3 regions of the Streptomyces sp. NPDC002779 genome follow, and region 1 is predicted to be linked to each of the others. Evidence: riboswitches for the same ligand, from Rfam matches in the RefSeq annotation. Region 1 holds a riboswitch; each other region holds the start of a gene.

What was found. Region 1 has a riboswitch for cyclic di-AMP ahead of ACFYW5_RS04025 (NlpC/P60 family protein). Riboswitches for the same ligand answer to the same signal wherever they lie in the genome.
Region 2: another riboswitch for cyclic di-AMP. It lies ahead of ACFYW5_RS23795 (LysM peptidoglycan-binding domain-containing M23 family metallopeptidase); the one in region 1 lies ahead of ACFYW5_RS04025 (NlpC/P60 family protein).
Region 3: another riboswitch for cyclic di-AMP. It lies ahead of ACFYW5_RS09880 (M23 family metallopeptidase); the one in region 1 lies ahead of ACFYW5_RS04025 (NlpC/P60 family protein).

The regions. Positions count from the first base shown of each region.
Region 1 covers NZ_JBIAQC010000001.1:896,296-899,561, forward strand. Annotated here, with positions in the region: gene pcrA (DNA helicase PcrA) at 1-981, opposite strand, end outside; cyclic di-AMP (ydaO/yuaA leader) riboswitch at 1,333-1,486, shown strand; gene ACFYW5_RS04025 (NlpC/P60 family protein) at 1,494-2,684, shown strand; gene ACFYW5_RS04030 (tellurite resistance/C4-dicarboxylate transporter family protein) at 2,784-3,266, shown strand, end outside.
Region 2 covers NZ_JBIAQC010000008.1:237,176-240,441, reverse strand. Annotated here, with positions in the region: gene ACFYW5_RS23800 (tyrosine-protein phosphatase) at 1-467, opposite strand, end outside; cyclic di-AMP (ydaO/yuaA leader) riboswitch at 952-1,119, shown strand; gene ACFYW5_RS23795 (LysM peptidoglycan-binding domain-containing M23 family metallopeptidase) at 1,124-2,080, shown strand; gene ACFYW5_RS23790 (SGNH/GDSL hydrolase family protein) at 2,299-3,084, shown strand; gene ACFYW5_RS23785 (SIMPL domain-containing protein) at 3,207-3,266, shown strand, end outside.
Region 3 covers NZ_JBIAQC010000003.1:16,280-19,545, forward strand. Annotated here, with positions in the region: gene ACFYW5_RS09875 (PrsW family intramembrane metalloprotease) at 1-623, shown strand, start outside; gene ACFYW5_RS09880 (M23 family metallopeptidase) at 719-1,747, opposite strand; cyclic di-AMP (ydaO/yuaA leader) riboswitch at 1,759-1,915, opposite strand; gene ACFYW5_RS09885 (PP2C family protein-serine/threonine phosphatase) at 2,146-3,243, opposite strand.

The DNA of each region.
Region 1 (3,266 bases):
GTCACCGACGACGCAGAGTTCGGCGGGCTGCAGGTCGTCCTCGCCGGGCGGTACGTCGACGGGGTGCTCGGCGGTGCCCACCAGCTCGCGCACGAGCGCGTACTGGGCGTGGTTGGTGTCCTGGTACTCGTCGACGAGGACGTGCCGGAAGCGGCGGCGGTAGTGCTCGGCGACGTCCGGGAAGGCGCGCAGCAGATGGACCGTCGTCATGATCAGGTCGTCGAAGTCCAGCGCGTTCGCCTCGCGCAGGCGGGACTGATAGAGCGCGTAGGCCTGGGCGAGGGTCTTCTCGAAGCCGTCGGAGGCCTGGGCGGCGAAGTCCTCCTCGTCGATCAGCTCGTTCTTCAGGTTCGAGATCTTGGCGCTGAAGGACTTCGGCGGGAAGCGCTTGGGGTCGAGGTCCAGGTCACGGCAGACCAGGGCCATCAGGCGCTTGGAGTCGGCGGCGTCGTAGATCGAGAAGGAGGAGGTGAAGCCGAGCTTCTTCGACTCGCGCCGCAGGATCCGCACGCACGCGCTGTGGAAGGTCATCACCCACATCGCGTTCGCCCGCGGGCCGACGAGCTGCTCCACGCGCTCCTTCATCTCGCCCGCGGCCTTGTTGGTGAAGGTGATCGCGAGGATCTGCCCGGGGTGCACGTTCCGCGCGGCGAGCAGATGGGCGATGCGGTGGGTGAGCACGCGCGTCTTGCCGGAGCCCGCTCCGGCCACGATGAGCAGCGGGGTGCCGGAGTGCACGACGGCCGCGCGCTGGTTCTCGTTCAGCCCCTCGATGAGCGCGGCCGCGTCGAGGGCCGGGCGCGGGGCGCCGTCGCGGTAGTAGGCGTCCCGGTCCGGGGGCACGTCGAACTTCCCGCCGAACAGATCGTCCGGAACCGACTCCGGAGCGTGATCGTCCTCGGGCGGCGGCGGGGGTTCCTCCGCATGGGCCCGAGGGGCCTGGAGGTCCGCCAGGAAGCTGTCGTCAAAGAGGCTGCTCATCGCTCTCCGAGTCTAGGGCTCCCCACTGACAGCCCGCCGCCGCCCTGAGAACATCCCCCGGATCGGCGGCCGGGGATCGTCGCGTCGCGCCCGCCGGGCAGGGGACCTTCACCCCCGTACACCTGCGGCGGAGACCTTGGTCACAGCGTCGGACGGGAGCCGGCCGACGGACAGGTCGCCGCAGATCCGGCCAGATCGATCACGACGGCCGATGCCCTGACCCAAGGTCACGAAAATGTATCGGGCATATCACCCATCAACCTTCACAGGCGCCACACGAGTTGGCTACCGTGCCGCACAGGCCGTACGACCCCCACCGGCGAACCTCGCCGGGCCGCGCGGCCTCCGCCGAGTCCGCTGCCGCCCAGGCAGCCGAGCCGGGGACCCACCGACATTGGGGTGAATCGACCCGACTCCCGCACGGGACACGGTCGTAGGGCAACCCTTCCTAACCACCCGCCCGAACCCGACAGCTAACTCGGTAGGCGGACCATTGGAAGGAGTCGCCTCCCTTGGCGTCGCACCGCAAGTCGCGTCCCGCGGGTACGCGCGTAGCAGGCATACGGACCCCCGCCCTTGCCACGGCCGCCCTCACCTCCGTGGCCCTGCTGTCCCAGACGGCCAACGCCAACCCGGCCACGGACGACAAGCCGAGCCTCGAAGAGGTCGAGAAGAAGGTCGACGACCTCTACCGGCAGGCGGAGACGGCGACCGAGAAGTACAACGCCGCCAAGGAGCGGACCACCAAGCAGCGCAAGCAGGTCGACACCCTTCTCGACGACGTCGCCGAGCGCACCCAGAAGCTCAACGACGCGCGGGAGGAACTCGGGTCCTTCGCCGCCGCCCAGTACCGCACCGGCGCCGCCGCCCCCGACACCGCGACCTTCCTGCTCGCCGATACCCCGCAGGACTACTTCGACCAGACCCAGCTGATGAGCCGGATGACCGGCCGCCAGAAGGAAGCGGTCGACGACTACATCACCGAGCAGTCGGCGACGATGAAGAAGCGCAAGGAGGCCACCGAGAGCCTCCAAACGCTGAACGAGTCGCAGACCGATCTGAAGACCGCCAAGTCCACGGTCCAGAAGAAGCTCGCCGACGCGCGGGAGCTGCTGTCGCAGCTGACGGCGGAGGAGAAGGCGCGGCTCGCCGCGATCGAGCGCAAGCGCCAGGAGGAGGCCGCGCGCAAGGCCGCCGAGCTGGCCGATCAGCAGGCGGCGGAGGAACAGCGCCGCGAGGAGGCCGCAAAGGCGGCGGCCCAGCAGCAGAGCGGCTCCTCCTCCGGTGCGACGGAGACCTCCACCGGCAGCACCGGTTCCGAGGCCACCGCGGACTCCTCCTACGCCACGAAGGCCGAGAAGGCGATCGCCTTCGCCCGCGCGCAGATCGGCAAGCCGTACGTCTGGGGCGCCACGGGCCCCGACTCCTACGACTGCTCGGGGCTGACCCAGGCCGCCTGGAACGCGGCGGGCATCTCCCTGCCGCGCACCACGTACGACCAGGTCGAGGCCGGCACGACGGTCTCCCTCGCCAACGCCCTCCCCGGTGACCTCGTCTTCTTCTACGACGACGTCACCCACGTGGGCATCTACATCGGCAACGGCATGATGATCCACGCCCCGAAGCCCGGCACGTACGTCCGCGAGGAGTCGGTCTACTACGACGGCGAGGGCTCGATCCACAGCGTGGTCCGGCCGGCCTGATCGACGCGGCACGCGCGCGGGGGTGATTCGGTGCCCCGTTTCCCCGCCCACGCGCGCGTGCCCCCTCGCCGGCCGCGCCGCGCTCCTTAGCATCGGCGCATGTCCGGCTCCCTCGCGCTCCGCTCACTTCGCGCCTGGTGGGCGCTGCGTCCTCCGGCGGCCGGGGCGGCGGTGATGGCGACCGGCATCGTGTCGGTCGGCCTGCACCTCACCGGGCACGAGATCCTCTCCCTGATCGCCCTGGCGGTGGGCTGCACGGCCTGGCTGGGCCTGGCCGGGGACTTCGTCGTACGGCTGCTGCGGCAGCCGCGGCGCTGGCGGGAGGAGGCCGGCACCCCCGCCGCGCTCACCGCCGTCGCGGCGACGGCCGTGCTCGGCACCCGTTTCTCCGCCGAGGGATGGCAGGTCCTGGCCGGGGCCCTGCTGGCGGCGGCCGCCCTGCTGTGGGCGGGCCTGCTCGGTGTCGTCGTGCGCCACTGGCACCGCGGTATGCCCGGCGCGGTGTTCCTGGGCTGCGTGGCCACGCAAGGCCTCGCCGTACTCGGCGCCACCCTCGCCGCGGCGGAGTCGGCGGCCTGGCTC
Region 2 (3,266 bases), on a different contig from region 1:
TGCATCAGGGCCGGAACGCTGTCCTCGGCCAGGGAACGCAGCACCTGGGAGTGCTCGGCGGTGCGCTCCTTGACGATCGTGCGGTACGACTCGATCATCCGGTTCGCGGCCTTGCCGTCGTCGAGGATCTGCCGCAGCTGCTCGATCTCGCCGTCGCGGACCATCTTCCAGAACTCGGCGCCGTCCGCGGGGTCCGACAGCGGGAGGTTCACATTCCGGACACCCGTGAGCTCGACGTCGGGGCCCTCCAGCTTCTGGTCCGCCACATTGCGGAAGTCGAAGATCGTGTGCAGGCCGAGGGAGTCGAGGAACGCCGTGTCCTGCTCGGTCGCGTGCGCGAGGTGGCCGCTGCGGAACAGCACGCCGTAGCGCACCCGCCGTCCGTCCGTGGTCGGCAGCCCGCCCACGTCACGGAAGTTGCGCACTCCGGCCAGCTCGGGCTCGGTCGACGGGACCTGCTGCGTCACTGGGGCTCCTCCCACCGGATCCCGCCGGCTCGGCTCGCCGACGGGCACGCCTTGACGATACGACATGCATACCGGCCGCTCATTGAATGCGGCAAAACGGGCGAACACCGTGGAAATCCTGCTGATTCATCGCGGGTTAGCGCGTCGACCATGATGTGACAGTTCTCCATCTGCGCCGCTTCTGAGCGTTCTGTCCGAATTGCAGCCTTCCTTCCAACTCGCTCTGGAATAAAGGGGTGTGGAGCAGCGTCACGTGAGCAGCGTCATATCCGTGACCGAGTGTCGCCCGTCATGTTCACGTAATTCACCCGTTTCTCAAGGGCGTTTGCGGGAACGGCCCCTCCTTAATGCACGCAAAGTGACGAGGAATTCCCACAAGGGATCAAGAGGTACGGCTTCATGTGGAACCTTCTGCTTGTCCCTTTGCGTCTTGGTCGCTTACGTTCGCCACCACTCCGAGCGGAACGCCTAATCCTGCCGCTGCTCGGAACCCGCACCCACTCACCCGTGCACGGCAGGAGCGGGGGACCCACAGGCACCACCGCCTGGTCCGGTTCCCGGAACAGGCTCGGGGTCAAGTCGCGCCCAGCGCGCGGCCGGACATCTCCAGTCCGCACCCGACAGCTCACCTCGTAGGCGCCGGAGAGGAAATCGCCATGCCCGCGAAGGGTAAGCACCGCCGTCCCAAGGCCCTGCGCTTCACTCGCTCGATCGCCGTCGCCGGCACCGGTGGCGCCGCACTCGCCCTCCCGCTCCTGGGGGCCACCGGCGCCCACGCGGCCCCGTCGCAGTCCGTTCCGGAGAAGGCCGTTCAGTCGGTCCAGACCGCGGACAAGAAGGCGGCCGAGAAGAAGGCCACCGCGAAGAAGGCCACCGCCACGACGTACACGGTGCGCTCGGGGGACTACCTTTCGAAGATCGCGAACGAGCAGAACGTCAGCGGTGGCTGGGAGAAGCTCTACGCGGACAACCGTGAGGCCGTCGGCGACGACCCGGCGCTGATCCACCCCGGCCTGAAGCTGTCGATCGGCAAGAGAGCCGCCACGACGGACACCGCCGAGAAGCCGGCCGCCAAGTCCTCCACGAAGTCCTCGTCCGCCGAGTCCTCCTCGTCGAGCTCCGCCAAGTCCTCCGAGGCCGCGGAGTCCTCGCAGGCTCCGGAGTCCGAGGCGGCCACCACCTCGCAGGCCGCGCAGAGCTCCGCCGGCGGCTTCAGCTCCCCCGTCTCCGGCGCCGGGGTCGGCACCGCCTACAAGGTCGCGGGCAGCATGTGGTCCAGCGGCTACCACACCGGCGTCGACTTCGTCGTGCCGACCGGCACCTCCCTGAAGGCCGTGGGCGCGGGCACCGTCGTCTCGGCCGGCTGGGCCGGCGCGTACGGCAACCAGGTCGTCATCCGGCTCGCCGACGGCCACTACGCGCAGTACGCCCACCTGTCCTCGCTGTCCGTCTCCAGCGGCCAGTCGGTGACGGCGGGCCAGCAGGTCGGTCTCTCCGGCTCGACCGGCAACTCGACCGGCCCGCACCTGCACTTCGAGATCCGCACCACGCCGGACTACGGCTCGGACGTCGACCCGGTCGCCTACCTCCGCGCGAAGGGCGTCTCCGTCTGACGGACGCGCCGCTGAGGAACCACCTGTCCGACACGCCACCGAAGGCCGGACCCAGATCCCCGGGTCCGGCCTTCGGTGTTTTTATTCCGGAATTGGTGAAGCCTTGAAGAGTGGGGTATCTCACCGACCGTCAACCCCTGCCTACGGTCGCGTAGGTCACATTAGAAGGTGAATCATGACCCGGTGTGGCAGACGATTCGAAGAGTGACAACAGAGCAGTGATCGGGTCGTACGTGGCGCTGGGGGACAGCTTCACCGAGGGCGTCGGCGACCCCGGCCCGGACGGGGCGTTCGTCGGCTGGGCCGACCGGTTCGCGGTACTGCTCGCGGACCGCCGCCCCGAGGGGGATTTCCGCTACACGAACCTGGCCGTACGCGGGAAGCTGCTGGACCAGATCGTGGCCGACCAGCTCCCGAGGGCGCTCGAACTCGCCCCGGACCTGGTCTCGTTCTGCGCCGGCGGCAACGACATCATCCGGCCCGGCACCGACCCCGACGAGGTCGCCGAGCGGTTCGAGCGGGCCGTGGCCCGGCTCACCGAGGCCGCCGGCACCGTCATGGTGACCACCGGCTTCGACACCCGTGGCGTGCCGGTGCTGAAGCATCTGCGCGGCAAGATCGCCACGTACAACCTCCATGTCCGGGCCATCGCCGACCGGTACGGCTGCCCGGTGCTGGACCTGTGGTCCCTCAAGACCGTGCAGGACCGGCGCGCCTGGGACACCGACCGGCTGCATCTGTCGCCCGAGGGGCACACGCGGGTGGCGCTGCGCGCGGGACAGGTCCTCGGTCTGGAGGTACCGGCCGACCCGGACCAGCCCTGGCCGCCGCTGCCGCCGCGCGGGACCCTGGAGATCCGGCGCGACGATGTGCAGTGGGCACGCGAGTACCTGGTGCCGTGGTTCGGGCGGCGGCTGCGGGGGGAGTCGTCGGGCGACCATGTGATCGCCAAGGGCAGTCTGTCGCCGGGCGACATCAGGATGTGGATCGAGACGGCCGTCTGAGGCAGGCGCGGGGCCGGGGCGGGCTCGACCAGTGAGGTGACGGCGGGGGAGTGGTGCACGCGCGCGTGCGGACCCCGGTGCTGGGATGGGCCCGTCCCGTCCGCACGCCCGGAAGGTCGGCCATGACCGTACCGCTGCCCCGTCCCACCGCCACCGTCGCCGTCGCCCTCCTCGCCCTCGGT
Region 3 (3,266 bases), on a different contig from region 1:
GGCTGCGGGCCCTGCTGCCGCTGGCCGGGCTGCTGCTCGCGATGGGCCTGCACGCGATGTGGAACGGTTCCTCGGTCTTCGGCCCGTACGGCTTCTTCGCCGTGTACGGGGCGATCATGGTCCCCGCGTTCGGGCTGCTGACGTGGCTGGTGATCTGGACCCGGCAGCGTGAGCTGCGCACCGTGCGGGAGGAACTGCCCGCCTACGCCGTCGCCGGCTGGCTCACCCCGGGCGAGCCCTTCGCGCTCGCCTCCATGCGGGCCCGGCGCCTGGCCCGGCAGTACGCCCGCCGCCGCGCCGGGAGGCAGGCGGCACGGGAGGTGGCGCGGTACGAGGCGTACGCGACCTCGCTGGCGTTCCTGCGCCACCGGGGGCGCCGGGGCCGCGCGGGCGCCGACTTCGTCGTACGGGAGCAGGAGCTGCTGCGGGAGCTGTGGCGCCGCCGGGAGGTCGCCCGCCCGGCCCTGGACCACGCGGCCCGCGCCATCGCCCCGCCGGTGCCGGTGGTGGCGGCACCCTGGCCGATGCACGGCGTCTACGGCTACCCGGCGCAGCCGACGTACCAGCCCTTTCCGGCGTACCCGGCGGGCCCGTACCCCGCGTACAACCCGTACCGGTCGTGAGGGCCGCCGTCGCAAGTACCGCGGACACCAAAAACCGGCAGCCCTGACGTCGGGGGGACGTCGTCAGGACCGCCGGGGTTCTGGCGAGGGCTGGGTCAGGGGTTGAGGCCCTTGCTGCGCAGCCAGGCGAGCGGGTCGATGCCGGAGGAGGAGCCCTCGGGGTGGACCTCCATGTGGAGGTGGGCACCGGTGACGTTGCCGGTCGCGCCCACGCGGCCGATGACGTCGCCCGTGGCGACCTTCTGCCCGACGCTGACGCTGATCGAGGACTGGTGGGCGTACCAGATCTCGGTGCCGTCCTCCAGGGTGAGCACGGTCTTGTAGCCGTAGGAGCCGTCGTACCCGGCGTAGGTGATCGTGCCGGTGTGCACCGCCTTGAGCAGCGTGCCCGTGGGAGCGGCGAAGTCGGCGCCGGTGTGGTAGCCGGAGGACCACAGCGCGCCGGCCTGACCGTAGGTCGAGGTGATGGTGTACGAGGAGGTCGGCAGCGCGAACTGCTTGGCGAGGGCGGCAAGGCGCTCGGCCTCGGCCTTCTCGCGGGCTTCCTCCTCGGCCTTGGCCTTGGCGGCGGCGGCCTTGGCCTTCGCCTCCTTCTCGGCCTCGGCCAGGGCTTCCGCGGCGGCCTTCTCGGCGGCAGCGGCGGCGGCCTCGGCGGCCTTGGTGTCGACCTGCTCCTGCTGCTGCTCGGCCTGGGCCATGATCCGGGCGCGCAGCGCCTCACCGGCGTCCGCGGCACCCTGCCCGGTGTCCGTGGTGGTCATGCCGACGGTGCTGAGCGGGGTGGCCGAGGTCTCGGGGATCTGCTCCGCCGAGTCGTCGGAGATCAGCGGCAGGTCGGGCATGGTGATCGCGACCGGCGGCTTGCCGGACTGGGCGCTGGCCATGCCGCCCGCGCCGACGGCGGCTATGACACCGACGCCGAGCACCGTGGAGCTACGGGCGAGTCCGCCGCCGCGCTGCTTGGCGACGCGGTGCCGGCCGCGTACCGGGCGAATGGATTCCGCGGTGGGGTTCCATTCCTCCCAGGGGCCCTCGTCGGTGCGGTGGCTGCCGTAGGAGAAGGCCTCGTCACTGCGCTGGCTCGGCACGAACGGGGCCTCGGGGGCAGGCCGGTTTGACGCCACGTGGGCGTGCTCCTTTCCTTCCTTCTCGCCTACCGGGTTAGCTGACGGGTTCGGAGCAGGAAGGTCTCCTACGCGCGTATATCAGCCGTTTCTGCGCGGCTGATTACGCCCGATTCACCCCAATGAGTGGTTCCCCGGTTCCCTTGCGGGATTCGGCGCGTGCGCACGGAGCCGCCTCTTGTGACGGCTGGGACGACCGCGCTGCGTTATCGAACGTTAATAGACACGGGCCGCGGATTCCAAGCTGTTCCTCTTGATCGTTAACGACTCCGGCCTGGACTTTCAGGTCACTAGGGCGCCAAAACGGGCGACTTGACCAAGCCTCATGCGTCACACACGTATTGACGGTGCGTCAGTTGTTATGCGGAGGGCTCCCATCCGATCACCGCCCGTGACGATCAGGGTCGGCGCACCGCGAGCAGCGCCATGTCGTCCGCCATCCCCCCTCCGCAGTGCTCGCGCACCTCCTCGGCGAGGGCGCGGATCAGGGCACCGGGGTCGCGGAAGACGCGCCCGGACAAACGACGTTCGGGGTCGAAGAAGACGCCCTGCGCGTCGCGGGCCTCCGAGAGGCCGTCGGTGTGCAGGAGCAGGGTGGTGCCGGGAGGGAAGGGGGCCTCGTCGGCGCGGTCGGGCCAGTCGCCGAGGTCGCTCATGCCCAGCGGGAGGGCGGGCTCACGGGCGCGCAGCGGGCGCACGGTGCCGTCGGGGTGGAGCAGCAGCGGGGGCGGGTGGCCGCGGTTGACGACGCGCACGGGCCCCTCCCCGTGCGGGAGTTCGGCGAGCACGGCGGTCGTGAACCCCTCGACGGCGTCGATCCCGTCGCGCCGCGCGCCCTCCCGGGCCAGCGCCCGCTCCAGCCGCCGCGCGACCGCCTCCAGGCTCGGCTCCTGCTCGGCCGCTTCCCGGAACGCCCCGATGACGACGGCGACGGCGGCGACGGCCCCCATCCCCTTGCCGCGCACATCGCCGACGACGACCCGGACGCCGTACGCGCTGTCCTGCACCGCGTACAGATCGCCGCCGATGTAGGCGTCGGCCTGCGCCGCCTCGTAGCGGGCGGCGATGTCGTAGCCGCCGATCCGCTCCAGGGGTTCGGGCAGGACGGCGCGCTGGGTGGCCACGGCGATCTCGCGCTGGGTGGCGAGCCGCAGATCGCCGCGGCGCACGACGCGGTTGAGGACGACGGCCAGGACGGCGACGGTGATCACGGTGACCACCTCGGTGACCGTGTCCGGGTCCATGCCGAAGCCCAGCCGGATGTGGACGGCGTAGGCGGCGATCAGGGACACGGCCCCGACGGCGATTGTGCCGCTGAGTGCGTAGAACGGGGCGGCCACCAGCGGGGCGGCGGTGAAGAAGGGGATCGCGGTGAAGCCCCGGGGGGTGACGAAGTCGTAGAGGACACCGCCCGCGATCAGCAGCAGCGGGAGCAGGCGGACGAAGGTGCCTGCGGACGACGGGTGCCGGGTCCCGTCCACGCCTGAAGCCCGCACTGCCCGCCTCCCGCCACGTCCGC